One region of the Ancrocorticia sp. genome, then DNA from elsewhere that is predicted to be linked to it. Evidence: riboswitches for the same ligand, from Rfam matches in the RefSeq annotation. Region 1 holds a riboswitch; the other holds the start of a gene.
What was found. A riboswitch is a leader RNA that binds a small molecule or an ion and turns the genes downstream of it on or off. The one in region 1 is predicted to bind thiamine pyrophosphate.
Positions count from the first base shown of each region.

Region 2: it holds a riboswitch for thiamine pyrophosphate, as region 1 does, so the genes downstream of both, ACTHV6_RS08710 (MFS transporter) here and ACTHV6_RS07230 (TenA family protein) in region 1, are expected to answer to the same signal.

Region 1 covers NZ_JBQCZW010000018.1:15,937-26,349, forward strand. Annotated here, with positions in the region: gene ACTHV6_RS07200 (TetR/AcrR family transcriptional regulator) at 215-850, opposite strand; gene ACTHV6_RS07205 (DoxX family protein) at 962-1,327, shown strand; gene ACTHV6_RS07210 (iron-siderophore ABC transporter substrate-binding protein) at 1,566-2,564, opposite strand; gene ACTHV6_RS07215 (FecCD family ABC transporter permease) at 2,615-3,664, shown strand; gene ACTHV6_RS07220 (FecCD family ABC transporter permease) at 3,661-4,719, shown strand; gene ACTHV6_RS07225 (ABC transporter ATP-binding protein) at 4,828-5,682, shown strand; gene ACTHV6_RS07230 (TenA family protein) at 5,679-6,431, opposite strand; TPP riboswitch at 6,501-6,590, opposite strand; TPP riboswitch at 6,696-6,795, shown strand; gene thiM (hydroxyethylthiazole kinase) at 6,783-7,619, shown strand; gene thiE (thiamine phosphate synthase) at 7,616-8,434, shown strand; gene thiD (bifunctional hydroxymethylpyrimidine kinase/phosphomethylpyrimidine kinase) at 8,431-9,294, shown strand; gene ACTHV6_RS07250 (M3 family metallopeptidase) at 9,522-10,413, shown strand, end outside.
Region 2 covers NZ_JBQCZW010000025.1:11,871-17,958, reverse strand. Annotated here, with positions in the region: gene thiM (hydroxyethylthiazole kinase) at 1-217, opposite strand, end outside; gene ACTHV6_RS08710 (MFS transporter) at 214-1,650, opposite strand; TPP riboswitch at 1,640-1,734, opposite strand; gene ACTHV6_RS08705 (glutathione S-transferase C-terminal domain-containing protein) at 2,308-3,405, shown strand; gene ACTHV6_RS08700 (GNAT family N-acetyltransferase) at 3,402-4,697, shown strand; gene ACTHV6_RS08695 (ABC transporter permease) at 4,697-5,797, shown strand; gene ACTHV6_RS08690 (ABC transporter permease) at 5,794-6,088, shown strand, end outside.

The DNA of each region.
Region 1 (10,413 bases):
GCACCTCGACTACTCCAGCACGCGCTAATCGTTCGAGTGTCTCCAAGCCGGGCGTAGCATCTCCACGCTCCAACCTAGCCACTTGAGCCTGCTTTCATCCCATCTGAGTGGCAAACACTGATTGGGTCAGTTGATGTTGCGCTCGGTATTGCAACACAATGGTCCAAGCAATCCCGCTCAAGATAGTGAGAAACGTATGCATATATTTCTCGCGTTATCGAATACCTTGCTCGTTGACTGATTGTTCAAGATTCAAGTTGGACGAAGTTTGTCCGGAGCAGTGTTCTACGCTATCCGCGACCGTCGGCGTGGCAACCAAGGTGAAAACGGTGCGCCACAGGTCTTCTTGGGCATCGGTGGCGAGCGCAATCAGAACACAACCCTGCATTGCAGCACCAAGGCCATATGCAGCACGTTGAGAACCCGCGATCGGAACGAGCAGAGTGGCCAGCCTGTCATTGAATAGCTTGACCATCGGACGCAGCTCGACGTCGAAACTGGCAGCCGTCAATAGTTCGAATGCACAGACCGTTTCGGAGCGTCGCTCACGTACCAGCTCCACAGCGTAATCTGCGCAAATCGCAGGAATACGCCTAGGATCAGCTTCTGCTTCCCGGAGTCGGGCAGCCAACGCCGTACCGATCTGTGCACCAGCATGCTCCAATGTAGCACGGCGTAACTCCACCGTTGACTGTAGGTGGTAAACGATCGAGGCCGGAGGAACACATGCTTCAGATGCAACTGCGCGTTGCGTAAGAGCCGGCAGGCCACCGCTAGCCACCAGTTCTACGGCAGCATCGAGCAACCGCTCCTTCGTTGCGGCACCATCTGCACGCACACTTCGTTTCATCTCTACCTCCTGAATCAATAGGAGTGTATGCTCAGTTTGAACAAATAGACAAACTAAAGTGATGTACCGGATGCCCCATGTACACGGCAACACCTTCTTAGGAGAAACACCATGCTTATAGCACTCTGGATCGTCAACGTTCTTCTCGCGCTCGCTTTTCTGGGGGCGGGTTCCCTCAAAATCATCCGTGGCAAAGAACAATTACAACAATCGGGCATGGCGTGGACAGAAGACTTCCCCGCCGCCATGATCAAGACGATCGGCACGCTCGAAATCCTTGGGGCTCTTGGGCTCATCCTTCCGTTGGCAACCGACATAGCACCGATCCTTACCCCGATCGCAGCCGTCGGCTTGCTCATCACGATGGCAGGCGCCATCTTCACACATACCCGCCGTCACGAGGCAGCCACACCGCCAATCGCTTTGGCAGTCTTGTCGATCATCAGCGCCGTTCTCGGATTCATCGTGGTGCTCTAAACGCACGTGAAGATAGCCTACCTAGGTGTCAGTCCCACTGTTGGGTCCCATTAGCTGAGCTCCGAGGCTTAGGCAGGGATCATCGTGCGACTAAACCAACGAATATTACGGCACCCACGGACTGCCATTTCGTACACTTCGCGCCTGCACCCGTCGATTCCAGCTCCGAAACCGTCAGAGCTTGAAAACGTTGGGGCAGGCGCGAATGTGCAGGAGTTTCTCGTTCAAAAAGCTAGAGCTACTTGACGGCATCCTCAATCATCGGCGTGAATTCATCGAGTGCATACTCGAGAGCCGCGGGGGTTCCCAGCGAGAAGGCCTGCGAGAGTTCATCGCTGATGACGATGTCCTTACCGTCTTGCACCGCCGGGATCAGGTTCCAGCCGGAATCCTCAGTGATCTCTGTGATATCAAGATAAATCGGGAATCCAACCAGCAAGTCCGCGTCCAGCATGTCCAGCTGCTCCGGAGAGACTGACACGGTCCAACCATTGTCGTTCACCGGAAGCTCGTCAAGGGTTGGGTTTTGCACGAAGCCGAGGTTCTCGAAGAAATCGACTCGCCCGTCATCGACATAGGCGCCCCAGCCTTCGCTTGTGCGAGTGGCCACCGTGACGGTCTTGTCCTGCCACTCTGGGTGAGCTTCCGACGTATCGGCAAACTTCTGGTCCAGCTCGTCCAGTATCTCTTGACCCTGTTCTGGCTGGCCGAGTGCCGTGGAGATCATGTCCATCTGCTGATCGCGAGTGGCCAGCCACGAATCTCCACCCTCTGGTACGCCAACGGTTGTGGCGATCTCGGACAGGCGATCGTAGCGTTCTTGTTCACCCGAGCTACGCACGTCAAGGATCAGGTCCGGCTTAAGGGCTGCGATCGCCTCGTACGAAGGATCTAGCGTGGCGATGATCTCGGGCGATTCATCATAGAGTCCCTCGGACCAAGGCCCCACACCGTCACCCCCGAATTCGAGCCAATCGGAAGCCCCAACTGGCTGAATTCCCAGCGCAAGTGCCGCTTCGGCGTCGCCCCAACCGAGCGCCACCACACGCTCGGGCGCTTTATCAACTTCCACCGTCCCGAACTTTGTTTCAATGCTTGCCGGGAAGGCGCCCTCCGCCCCCTCGCTGGGCGCAGTGGTTTCTGTATCTGTGGAATCGCTGTCCGATGAAGATGAGCACCCTGCCAGTGACAAGGCACAAACAGCAAGAAGCGAAGCTGCGGCGCGGCGTAAACGCATGAGTCGATCCATTCGTAGAACGTTGAGTTAGTTAGTGTATCCTAACTTTTGTGACATTATCGGATACTGCTCATGGAATCAAGAAGGCGGACGGACAACACGTCCCAACCAGCCGCCGCCTCTTTTTCCTTCCCCTCGCGCTAGCCGGCCTTGCCTTGCTGGTCATCCTGAGCATCGCGATTGGCTCCAAGTTCATCCCAGTTCCCCAGATCTTCGACGCCTTGGCGGGTGCCTCCGATGCGAACACAGCCCACATCATCTGGGACCTGCGCATCCCCCGGACCGCCGTTGGCCTCTGCGTGGGTATGGCTCTTGGCGTGGCAGGCGCACTCATCCAAGCTCTCACCCGCAATCCCCTTGCCGATCCGGGGATCCTCGGCGTTAACGCAGGGGCCTCCTTCTTCGTTGCACTGGGCGTTGCCCTGTTCGGGGTCACCACGATCAGCGGACAGGTGTGGCTTGCGTTCGCGGGAGCATTCGTTGTGACGGTGGCCGTGTACTTCATTGGATCGGCGGGGAGAGGGGGCACCGATCCGGCGAAACTCACCCTTGCGGGTGTGGCGCTCAGCGCCGTCCTCAGTGGCCTTGTCACAGCCATGACTCTTCTTGATCCCAAGGCGTTCAATGAGATGCGTTATTGGAACGTGGGAAGCATCGTGGATCGCGGTTGGGACATCCTGCTTCCGGTATTGCCCTTCCTCGTGATCGGTCTTCTTCTAGCCGTCATTGCCGCTTCCTCCCTCAACGCCATCGCGCTAGGAGACGATCTGGCCAAGTCGCTCGGCGCCAACGTTGCCCTTACCCGTGTGATCGTGGTTCTCGCGGTGACGCTCCTAGCGGGCGGCGCCACGGCGGTTGCCGGCCCCATCGGATTCATCGGCCTCATGATCCCCCACATTGCTCGATGGATCGTTGGCCCTGACCAGCGGTGGATTCTCACCTACACCATGATTTTGGCACCCTCGCTCATCCTCGCCTCGGACATCGTGGGACGGATCGTTCAGTGGCCGGGAGAGTACCCCGTTGGGCTGGTCACGTCCTTCATCGGTGCACCCGTCCTCATCCTTCTCGTGCGGCGCAGGAAGGCTAGCGGACTATGACGGCTCCAGCCACTCTAGATTTCGGCTACCGCAGCCTGACGTTCCGCCACTTCGGCATATCCGTTCGCTGGCCACTGCGCAGCGTGATCGTGTGCCTCATCCTGCTGGGTGCAACCATCGCCCTCGCGGCCTGGACCCTGACACTGGGCGATTACCCTCTCACTTTCACCGAAGTATGGGCCGCCCTCACGAATAACCCAGATGCGGGATTCGCCCGGACCGTCGTCGTCGAATGGAGACTACCCCGCGTACTGGCGGCCGCTATATTCGGGGCTGCCCTCGGAGCCGCGGGAGCCATGTTCCAATCACTTACCCGAAATCCCCTAGCCTCCCCTGACATCATCGGTTTCTCCACGGGCGCGTATACCGGCGCTCTCATCGTCATTATCCTGATGGGCGGAACGTATCTGGAACGGGCGGGCGGCGCTCTCATCGGGGGAATTCTCACGGCTGGACTCGTATACATACTCGCCTGGCGCCACGGTGTCCAAGGCTTCCGTCTCATCATTATCGGCATCGCCGTTTCCGCTGTGCTCGGCTCCTTCAACACGTGGCTCATGCAGTCCGCAAACCTCGAAGTAGCCCTGAGTGCCGCCGTGTGGGGCGCCGGCTCGCTCAACGGCATCAACTGGGAACAAGCCTTATGGGGCGGCCTCATTGTTATCCTCCTGCTGGCCGGCGGGGGCGTGCTGGGGCGCGGGCTTCGGCAGCTGGAACTGGGGGATGACGCCGCACGCGCCACCGGTGCGCGCGCCGAACCGGTCCGACTCTCCATCATGGTGATCGGCGTGGCCCTGACGGCAACGGTCACCGCAGCCGCCGGCCCGATCGCCTTTGTTGCCCTCGCCGCCCCGCAAATCGCGCACCGCCTGACCCGGAGCATCGGCATCACTGTGGCGCCCGCCGCCTGCATGGGGGCACTCTTGCTGGTGGTGGCCGATTTGGCTGCTCAGCATCTGCTCTCCACGATGCTGCCCGTTGGTGTGGTCACCGTTGTGATCGGCGGCGGATACCTCGTGTGGCTAATCGTTCAGGAGGCGAGGCGCCGTGTGTAAGCCGCCCACATGCCCCACATGCCCCACATGCCCCACATGCCCCACATGCCCCACATGCCCCAGACGGCCCCCGCAAACATCCGGAATCGTTACCGAAAGGATGCACCCATGACAGTTCCCGCAACAGAACGTCCCTCATCGGCCGGCACGTCGGAAGGTAGTTCGAATTCGGGCAGCTCGGACCGCCTCCACGCCGAAAACGCCACCATCGGCTATGACAAGCGCACCATTTCCCAGAATCTCTCTGTCTCGATCCCGGACGAATCCTTCACGGTGATCGTTGGCCCGAACGCCTGCGGCAAATCCACGCTCCTGCGCGCCCTCAGCCGCCTTCTCCAACCAAGCAACGGCCAGATCGTCCTAGACGGCCGCGATATTCATTCCTACCGAGCAAAAGAAGTGGCGCGCCGCATCGGCCTCCTCCCTCAAAGCTCCATCGCCCCGGATGGCATCACGGTGGCGGACCTCGTGGCGCGCGGGCGATTCCCGTACCAGAAGCTGATTCAGCAGTGGACCGAGGCGGACGAAAAGGCCGTGGCCGAAGCAATGGAAGCCACGGGCGTTAACGGGCTCTCGGGACGGCTGGTAGACGAGCTCTCCGGCGGCCAACGCCAGCGCGTCTGGGTAGCCATGGCGCTCGCCCAGGAAACCGACATCCTCCTCCTAGACGAACCCACCACCTTCCTCGACATCACCTACCAGATCGAGCTCCTCGAACTGCTCACGGACCTCAACCTTGCCGGCCGCACCATCGTGGCCGTCCTCCACGATCTCAATCACGCCGCGCGTTACGCCAGCCACCTCATCGCCATGCGCGACGGCCACATCATGGCCGAAGGCACCCCGCGCACGATCGTCTCCGCAGACCTCGTGGAACGCGTATTTGATCTCAAGTGCCTCGTGGTCCCGGACCCGGCCGTGGGCACTCCGCAGGTTGTTCCGCTGGGTAGGGAACGGCGTTAGTTTTGTAACGACGACGAACCCGCATCCAGCCCCTGCTGCCAGAATTCCTTCTCAAGCCTTGTTGCCGCGCGGAAAACCCGCACTAGTTCGGCGAACCGCCGCGAGCTGATCGCCCCGCCGTCAGAAAGCGCATCAAGGCGTGCGATAGCCGCTGCTGCTCCGGCTTGGAATTCCGCCCCGGCGTATTCCTCGATCCATTCTGCGTAGGGGTGGGCCTCGCCGTCACCGCCCGTACTGCCCGCGCTGCCTCCCGCGCCGCCTACCGCGCCAGCCCTTTCTCCCAACCCAGCCCCATTCGCCCGGAGCACTGGCTCAAGCGCGGTCCCAATCTCCGCGTATCCGATCACGCATGGGGCCAGAGCAATGTGCAGATCCAGCAGATCGCCGGACATCCCGGCGTCCAGCACGTACCGCGTGTAGGCAACGGTGCCCTGCTTTTCCGGAGCCGCGTCCAGCTCCTCCAGAGAAATCCCCCACCGCTCCGTCAGGCGGCGGTGCAGCTTCGTCTCGTCAAGGATGAGTGAGAGCGCATCGCTGGCCTCACGAATGTCCGCGAGCCTCCGGCTCTTGTATGCGGCCAAGGCATTCGCGCGGGCGAACTGAATAAGGAACAGGTAGTCCTGCACGAGGTAGTCTTGAAAGGCCTGGAGCGGCAGCGTTCCTTCCCCAAGCCTCTGCACAAACTCATGGTTGGTGTAGGCCTCCCACTCGGGGGCAATTGCGTCCTTCAGATCGTCAAACAGTGTCATCGCTCGTCCCTTTCACTACGTCTCATAGACACAGGGCGGGAGCGATGCGCGAGTTGGCGATGATGGCACCGCCCGCATCTTTGACATTCCTCCGCGAGTACGAACTCGATCAGGTTCTCGGGTTTCTCTCAGCCCAGATGGGCACCCCGTGTCTGCAGTACGAGTATCGCACACTCAGCTCACCGAGAGTTTTTATTTCGACGACGACGGCGCTCCGCGAACCTACAAAATCACGCTCGCGGCAGGGCGATCCTTGATAGGGTTACACGTGACATGGGGTGCCACGCGAGAGTGCGGGCTGAGAAAACACCCATCGAACCTGATCTGGTTAACTCTAGCGAAGGGATTGTCATGGTTGACCTCAACCTGCATTCTGCTTACAACACATTGCGTACCACCAACCCGCTGATCCAGTGCATCACGAATACCGTTGTGCAACAGTTCAGCGCCAACGTTCTTCTAGCGGCAGGTGCCTCACCGGCGATGCTGGACCATGAAGCTGATGCCGCGCAGTTCGCTCGGATCGCGAATGGCCTGCTCGTGAACTTTGGGACTGCCACTAGCCACCAATTTCTTGGCGCCGATGCCGCCATTGAGGCGTCTCTTGCAGAAGGCCACCCGTGGGTTCTTGACCCGGTGAGCGTTGGGGCAATCGAGTATCGGACGTCGAGGATTCGCCGTGCTGCCGGCATGAATCCCACCGCGATTCGCGGCAACGCCTCCGAGATCGCGGCTCTGGCCGGTGCCGGGCTTGGCGGGCGTGGAGTTGATTCCACCGATGAGGTGGATGCCGTCCTACCTGCCGCCGCCCAGCTGGCGCGTTCCACCGGAGCGGTTGTTGCCATCTCCGGGAAGACCGACGCCGTAGTTGCCCACATCAACGGGACGGACCATGTTGTGCGTGTGCATGGAGGGCACGAGTTGATGCCGCTCGTCATCGGGACCGGGTGCTCGCTTGGTGCGCTCACCGCCGCCTATCTCGCGGGTGCCGATACTGCCTCGGAACGCTTGAATGTCGTTGTTGCCGCCCACGCACACTTCGCCGTTGCCGGGGAGCGTGCTGGCCGCGATGCTCACGGTCCTGGAAGCTATTCTGTGGCCTTTCTGGACGCCCTCCATGCCGTGACGGCAGAGGAACTGGCGGGCGCACGGGTTGAGCTGAGTTCTCTTGAAAGCGTTGCGTCATGATCGCTGCCAGCCCGCGGTTGGCGGGGATTGATGCCCGGCTGTATCTGGTGACGGATACCGCTCAGTGCGAGTCGGCTGGCCGCAGTGTGGCCGAAACTGTATACGAGGCGGTGGCCGGTGGGGCTGGCATCGTTCAGGTGCGCGATAAGGATCTGGATGATGCTGGCTTTTACTCGCTGACGCGAGAGGTTATCGCTGCCGTAGCCGCGGCTATGGGCGGAAGTGGGAGGTACGTACCCGTCGTCGTCAATGATCGGGTGAACGTAGCCCGGCGGCTTCTGGACGAAGGCATCCCCATTCACGTCCATATCGGGCAATCAGACACCACGCCAGCCCGCGTACGGGCGTTGCTCGGGCCGGGGCCTCTCATCGGGCTCTCCGCGTCCAATACGGCCCAGTTCGCGGCCGCGCGGGCGTCCGGGGCGGTGGATCTTCTGGGGATCGGGCCGGTCTACGACACCTCAACCAAGGCCGATGCGCCGGGAGGGCTCGGGGCCGAGCATCTTGGCGAGCTGGTTGCACAAGCCGGGCTGCCCGCGGTTGGCATCGGTGGGATCACACATGATCGTGCGGCGGAAATCAGGGACTGTGGACTCATCGGGATGTGCGTCGTTTCCGCAATCTGCATGGCAGAGGATCCGCGGCGGGCTGCGGCCGAACTGCTTACTGCCTTCGATCCGGGTGGCCTCATTGGTGGAGTTGAACCGGGCAGTGCCGGTGTGGCAAGGGCTGGCGATCCCCTCACTAGTGCGGACCGTGCCGGCGGCAAGGTTTCCGCCGAAGAATCAACGTTGCGGTTAGGCGGGGCGCGATGAACCGGCCACCAATCGCGCTGTCCATCGCGGGGACGGATCCCAGTGGCGGCGCCGGCATCCACGCCGACCTCAAGGCCTTTGCTGCGCGCGGGGCTTTCGGCACCACCGTGATCACGGCCCTCGTTGCCCAAAACACCCACGGCGTTTCTCGGGTGTATCCCATTCACGATGATTTCGTTGCCGATCAGTTTGATGCCGTTCTGGGCGATATGCCCGTGGATGCCACAAAATCTGGCATGCTGGCCTCGCGATCACTCGTGGAGCTGGTGGTTGATCGCCGGCGCTCTGGTTCTCTTGGCTTCTACACGGTTGATCCCGTCATGGTGGCCACGTCGGGGCATCGCCTTTTGGAGGCTTCGGCTGTGGATGCCGTGCGCGAGCTGTTGCTGCCGGTTGCCGATCTGATCACGCCCAACCTGCCGGAGGCGGCTCTCCTGCTTGGGGATGACGTGGCGGAGGCTGCGAGCCCTCCGGAGATGGTGCGGCAGGCCCGCGAGCTTGTGTCCCGCGGAGCCGGCGCCGTGCTCCTTAAGGGTGGGCATGCACCTCAAGGAGACGTTGTGGATGTCCTGGTGACTGGTAGCGGCGAGGTCAGCCAGTTCATTCATCGGCGGGTGGCCACGCCGAACACTCACGGAACGGGATGCACCCTCTCCGCGGCAATCACCGCCGAGGTGGCGAAGCTCCTACACCAAGGCGCGGGCAACGCGCTGGATGCAGGTCTGTTTCACGAAGCGGTGGCAAGCGCACTGGATTATGTGTCCCGAGCGATTGAATCCGCTGCTGAGTGGCGTATAAGCCTCCAGCCTGAAGGGGCTCATGGGCCAGTGGATCATCAGGTTGATCTGCGGCGGGCCTAAGTGGCTAACCATTCCCGCGAGGTGACGGGTTAAGTCACGAGGTGACATGTTGCAACATGTCAACAGCGGCATTAAAGTGTCTCCTCCCCAAGGGATCAACTCGCAGTGTGTGGAGTCCACTCGCAGAAGGGTCTCCTCCCCAAGGGATCGACTCGCCAAGGGGGCCACTCAACCAGCGTGGCTGATTCAAGTTGCGGAGCGCCCAACCCTGCTGTTGACTGAGGTCCATGACATCGACTCTTCGCCCACTGACCCTGCCCGCTCCTGAGGACACCGCTACGTGGCTGCGAGATCGAGCTACAGAGGGACTGGCCCGCGTCCGCCAGATCGCGCAGGAGTTGAAGTCCGCTCCACCCGCTGACGCGCTCGGCGTCTTGCAGGCGTGGAACGCCCTACAGATTGAGCTAAGCAACGTCCAAGCACCCGCGAGCACATTCGCCCAGTTACATTCTGTCGCGGAGGCTCGGGCAATGGGCGATGCAGTGGATCAAGAAACCTCTCAAGTGAGCACTGCGCTGTGGCTGGACGCTGATCTGTACCGCGTATTCGCTGGATTGGACCCTGCCGGTTTGGATGATGATGCCACTCGGCTCTTAGAGCACACATTGCGGGACTTTCGCCGATCTGGCGTGGACAAGGACGAGGAGACGCGGCAACGGCTGGCTGCCATCGACAATGAGATGGTGCGCTTGGGCCAGCAGATCGAGGAAAACACGCGGAACGATGTACGCGAAATAGCCCTGACTCCGGATCGGCTGGTTGGGCTGCCACAGGACTGGATCGATTCCCATCAACCCGGTGCGGACGGCCTCGTCCGAGTGAATACCGAGTACCCAGATCTGGTTCCCTTCTCCACCTACGCCCATGATGATGCTGCGCGCCGCGAACTGAAAACCGCCTCACTCAACCGAGGCTGGCCTGTGAATGACGCCCTCCTGAAGCAGTTGTTCGGCCTGCGCAGCGAGTATGCCCAGATCTTGGGGTACGCCAACTGGGCTGAATACGATGCCGAGGACAAGATGATCGGCTCGGGCGCGGCGATTGGCGAGTTCATTGAGAAGATCTCCGCTTTGGCTCTTCCATCTGCCCAACGGGACTACGCTGTGCTGCTTGAGCGGA
Region 2 (6,088 bases), on a different contig from region 1:
CCGTGATGACCGGTGCTTCCTGGACGGTCTCGGTCATCATGGGGCGGGCACCGGCGGCAAGTAACCCGTTGGCAACGAAATTCATGGATACCGTTGCCGTGATGCAGTGCACGAGGGGTTGGCCCCGCCGCACTGCCGCAATTGCGGGTGCCGCCGCAGCGAAATCTGTGTCCCGTGCCAGGTCCGTGCCTGGCAGTGCCGCGCCCGTGCCGTTCATCGATCGTTGCCTTCGCCAGTTGGTGCGCCGCCATCTAATGGCACCCCGTCGACAACTGAGGCAACCTCATCGAGATCGCGGGAGATATCACGCCTGCTGAGGGCGGGGCCCAGTGCCGCCCCGAGAATCACGAGGCCGGCGCCCACAACGATTAATCCCATGATCGCCGCGTAGGGCCCGAACCATTCCTGCAACGTGGGCAGATAGAAGGGGTAAAGCGAGGGGATGATGAGTGACCAGCTGTAGACGATCCCGTACCCGGTGGAGCGCACCTCGGTAGGGAATCTCTCGGAAAGGTAGGCGGAGATGGGACCGTAGGCCGCCACAGTTGCCACCTGCAGCAGCGAGGCGCACAGTGCTGCTTGAGCCAGAGTGGTGGATTCGGAGGCCGCCCACCAGATGCCCGGCCCGGCGATCAGCGCCACTGTGCCCCAGATGATGAAGAGGTTCCGCCGGCCGATTCTGGTGGAAATATGGCCGGCGAGAATCATGAAGATCGCCTGATTGATCGAGGCAATTCCCATGGCCACAGAGACTTCACCCGAGGTCAGCCCTGTCTCTTCGCCGAGTTCCGCCGTCATCATGACAACCGTGGTTTGGGTGAGGAAAAAGAGGCCGGTCATGATGATGAACGCCTGCCAGAATGACCTAGACCAGCGCCCCAGTACCACGTCCTTGACACTCGCCTTTGGCCGAGCCGTGGCAGAGCGCTCGCGGTGGAAAATCGGGGCATCCGTGACCCGAGAACGATAGTAGATGAGCATCCCAACCGAAAGCAGCGCACCGATCACGAAGAGGATGCGCCATCCCCATGCCGCATAGGCATCGGGCCCCATGAGCGCCAGCAGCCACGCGACGGCGAATGCAATGGAGGCCTGTGCCCACGGCGCCATCGAGAGGATGAGCCCGCTCATGAAGCCGCGCTTACGAGGGGAGGACCACTCCATAGCCAATGGAATGGCGGCGGAGTATTCTCCTGCGATGAAGATTCCCCCGATGAACCGCAGGGCCAGAATTGCCGCAATGGTTCCTCCGCCGAGAAGCTCGTAGGTGGGCATCACCGCGATGAGCAGCGCGCACAGCGCCGTCCCTGTGATGGCAATCTTCGTGGTGCGGGTGCGGCCCAGCTTGTCCGAGATCCGCCCAAAGATCACGCCTCCCAAGGGGCGTCCGAGCATCATTGCGATCACGACGATCGCGCCCGTGGCGGCCGCAGCCCCCGGCCCAGCGAGCACCGCCATCGCCGGAGCTAGTGCGGTGAGTGGAAGGAACATGTGGACGTTGTCTATCCAATTTCCTACGACACCCGCGCGCAGGGCTGCACGCCCGGCCTTGGGCATGGCGGCTGTAGAGGCAGGAGGTTGTGCGGGCGCTGATGCTTGTGATGTGCCGTCCATGGCGGGCGCAGCAGATATTGAAGCGCGTTGATTCACTGGACAATCCCTTCGCTAGTATGAACCAGATCAGGTTCCACGGGTTTAGTCTCAGCTCCGGTTGGAGCACCCCGTGTCCACGTTCAAGTATGGCATCCCGCGCCTTGCATTCTCACGATGTGAACATGCATTAGACATAAACCTATTACCCCCATATGCTAAAGGTGTTCGATTACAGATCACACATGAGAGGGGCGAGCACATGCACAATCAGCAGCTCACCACGAACCTCTACTTCACCCGTGCGGCCTTCTGTTGTCGAATGTGTTGTCGCTAGGCACAGAGTTTTCAACGAAGCCTTTTCTCTGGCCAACCGCAACACGGTGAGCAGCGCCCGTACCATCTGATCACGTATCCCGAGGTCAGTTCGCAACGGGCTCCTGCAGACCGTTTGTCGGCACACCCATACCGCCAGCTTCACTAAAACTCATCCTGCTGCCTTAGCCGAAGCCACTGCCGCCCTCACACGCAGCTTTCCCACGCAGCCTCGAAGGGCAGAGCGTATTTTCTTGCATCCAAAATGCGGGATCTTATACCCAAAACGCAGTGTTTTCCCCGCGAGAGCGCATCTATCAGCATATTTCCGTTCTTCACAAATCTTCTCCACAAACTTTCTTCACACATTCAGCAGACCAATTCCTTCAAAGGAGCACTCCCATGACCGCACTTAAAGCTTCAGTTGAATATGAACTTCTCAATCCTCCGGCCCGAGACGATAGTGCGAAAATGCCAGAAGTTGTTTCCGAGCAGACCCCCGATGGCGGGTTCCGCCGCCAACGCAACTGGTTCACGGCTCGCTTTGGCCAAGAGGATGGCCAATGGCCAGTTGAGGCAGGGCGATACCGCCTGCTAGGAAGCGTCGGTTGCGGGTGGGCACGGCGCCAGCTCATCGTTACCCGGTTGCTTGGCCTGCAAGAGGCGCTCCCATTTGTCCTTCTGTACGGGCGGGATTCGCAAGGTTGGCGCATCTCCGATAGTGACGGCGATGTTGTCCAGCGTTTCGGAACCGACCGCCTCAACGATTTCTACCGAGCCACGGATCCCACCTTTGCCGGCCGCGGCACATCCCCAACCGTCATTGACACGGTCACGGGAAAGGTAGTGACCAACAATTACCACCTTCTCCCCATCGATCTGGAGACGGCGTGGAAGCCACTTCACAAGGCAGATGCTCCCGACCTCTATCAGGCAGATCTGCGCCAAGAAATTGACCTACTCAACCAGCAGCTATTCGACGATGTGAACAACGGGACCTACAAGGCCATCTTCGCTCAGAGCCACAATGCGGCGCTCGCCGCCAAGCGCATTTTCGAGGCTCGGTTGGCCGATTACAATTTCCGTTTAGCTTCGCGGCGCTACCTGTTCGGCGATCGCCTGACCGATTCCGATGTTCGCCTGTTCCAAACTCTCGCATCCTTCGAGCGCAACTACCGCCCAGGCTTCGTGGAGCTGTTCGGTCAGGACGATTCGATCCAGATCAGCGACTACCCCAACCTGTGGGCCTACGCCCGAGATCTGTTCCAGAACGGCCTAGTAGATGACCGGGAAAAGTACTTCCTCGGCCTTGTGCCAGGCCCGTCGGGAGAGTACATCAACAAAGGCGTCATCCGCGGAGAAACCTCCTACCTGCCCACACCGGAAGAATCGCTCGCGGCATGGTTGGAGCCGGCTGGGCGCGAGGGCCTTACGGGTTCGCCCCTGTACACGGGCCCCGGCGGCGGTGGCTCTTATGAGTTGTGGAGCTTTGGAGCATGAGCATCACGTTGAATCCCACCCCGTCGAACCCCACCTCGCTCCACCCCGAGGAGTTGCGCCCCGTCCCCTTAGACGCGGATCATGTGCTGCGTTTGGCTCAGCCACACGAATACGAAGAATTCGGCAACATGCTTGAGGATGCCTTCACCCACGGATGCTGGGTCACCGAGGAGTACAGGCGTGGCCTCCACGCAATTAGCGCGCGGGCAGAAACCAACTACATCTGGGCTGTTGAGCAGCGCTCCTCCGGGAGAATTGTGGCTGGCGTTCTGACTCCGCATCCCGAAGCGATCGCCCGTGGCACCTCAACATTTAACATCCTTGGCGTTGCGCGGGCGGGGCGCGGAAGGGGCATCGGCCACAAGCTGGTGGAGCACGCCATTGACCAAGCACGAACCAACGGTGCAGAAACGATCAGCATCAACTCTTCCCCACACATGGTCCACGCCCACAATCTTTACTACCAGCACGGCTTCCATCGCAGGATCGAACGCGAAACCAAAGTGGTAGATCACGGGCAGCGCCTGTATTCCTTCGAACTTCGGCTCGCACCACCAACATCCCGATTCACCTCAAGGAGGGCTGACACAATGCCCGCACTGTCTCTCACTGACCCGCAGGCTTCGCCAGATAGCGTTCTGAGCCTGGGTCCGTCCCCGATCACCGTTGCCCTGAACCCCACCGACCCCGACCACCTGAGCATCAAGATCTTGTTGAGGCTCACCACGGCGGGGGAGGAATTCGCCGTCGTCGATACGAAAAAAGATCCCGCCCGGATCCACCTCACGCGCGCAGACCGGACGGAAGCGGATCTTGCACCCAAGGACGTGTTGGACGCGCTTGCGGGCGCCCCGACCGGCGGCGCCCCGTACACCGAGGCCTCCATCAGGCAGGATCTGATCGAGGCAGGACGGCGGCTGCCTCGCGCGGCGAACGAGGAGAAGGAAGCGCTGGCACGACTCATCTACGCACGGTTGGGGGTGCTCGATTACGAACTGAGGGACCCGGATGCCTACGTTGCCGGGACCGAGCCCACGCTCGTGGATATCCAGCTTTTCTCAGTTCTTGCCCTGTTCGATCAGGGCATTCGGCGCGAGTTCGGATGGGGCGCGGCCTCAGTTCGCGATTATCCCTATGTGTGGCGGTACGCGCGCAAGCTCGCCCAGCGCCACGGGCTTTTGACACAGAGCGAAAAGCAGTGGATCGGGCTGGACGGCGCCGGCGCGGACGGTACCAACGCTGCATGGGACATTCCCTACCGCATCCTCGAACCGCTGGATAGGGAGCCGTGATGAGCGTTCACTTTGTTGCGCCGCATGACACGGCGCCCCACGATGCAGTAGTCCGAGACGGGGCGCCAGATGCCACGGCGCAGGACGGCGCACCCGAAACCCCCAACGCCGCCCTAGTTGACGGCATCAGCCGCGCGGACCGCATCCGGGCGCTCGCCTGGCAGCTGGCATGGAAGTTTGGCGGGGCCGCGCTGGTGCTGTGGGCCGCCGTGACGGTGGCGTTCTTGGCGATTCACTTTGCGCCGGGTGACACGGCCTCTATGCTGCTGGGCCAAGACAACCGCAACGATCCGGTGCTGCGTGCCCAAGCGATCGAGCGGTGGGGGTTGGATCAGCCGCTCATACTTCAGTACCTCAGCTACTTCGCTGGCATCTTTCACGGTGATTTGGGCGAATCCTACGTTTTGCGCAAGCCTGTCACGGAGGTCCTTGGCGAGCAGCTCCTTCCCACGATCCAGCTGGCGCTGACCGCAACGGTGCTGGCGTTCGCCATCGCGTTTGTTTCGGCTCTGGTCACCTCGGGCCGCGGCGGGGCGCTGCGTTCGCTGTGGCGGGGCGGGGAGCTGGTGTTGGTTTCCCTTCCCCCGTTCTGGTTCGGCATCGTGTTGCTGGCGGTCTTTTCTTTCAATCTGGGTTGGTTCCCGGTTTCGGGGGCGGGCTCGATATCCGCACTGGTCCTTCCAGCCATCGCGATGGCGGTGCCCACCGGCGCGTATCTGGGGCAGGTATTCCGCGAATCCACCGAGCGATCGCTTGAGGCCCCGTACACGCTCACGGCGCGCTCGCGGGGCGTGGGGGAGTGGAAGGTCCGCACCCACCATTCGCTCCGCCATGGCTCCCTGCCGGTGGTCACGCTGACGGGGCTCACCGTGGGCGGGATGCTCGGCGGCGCGGTGATTACGGAAAAGGTATTTGGCCGGCCCGGTATTGGGCAGGTTGCGGTAGCCGCCGTGACCGATAAGGACATTCCGGTGATTTTGGGCGTAGCGATTTTGGCGACGACGGCGTTTGTTGTGGCGACGACGATCGCCGATCTCATTCTCTTCGCGCTGGATCCACGACTGCGCGAATCTGCACCGGCGAAAGGTGGGACGCGATGAGCACGATTGTTGAGCACCAGTCTCTGGACTGGCGGATCACCCGGCTCTATCTTCATCCACCCAAGGTCAGGCCGCGCATCGGGCTGGTGCTGAGCGTGGTTGTCCTAGGCGTGGCGGCGATTGCCGTTGCGTGGCCAGGATTGTTGACGAGCGTGGACCCCTACTTTGCTGATCCGCTTGCCGTGAATCAAGCACCCACCGCAGAGCACCTGTTCGGGACGGATGCGCTGGGGCGCGACATTCTGGCACGGGTGGTCTACGGGGCTCGGTACTCCCTGGCCATTGGTGTTG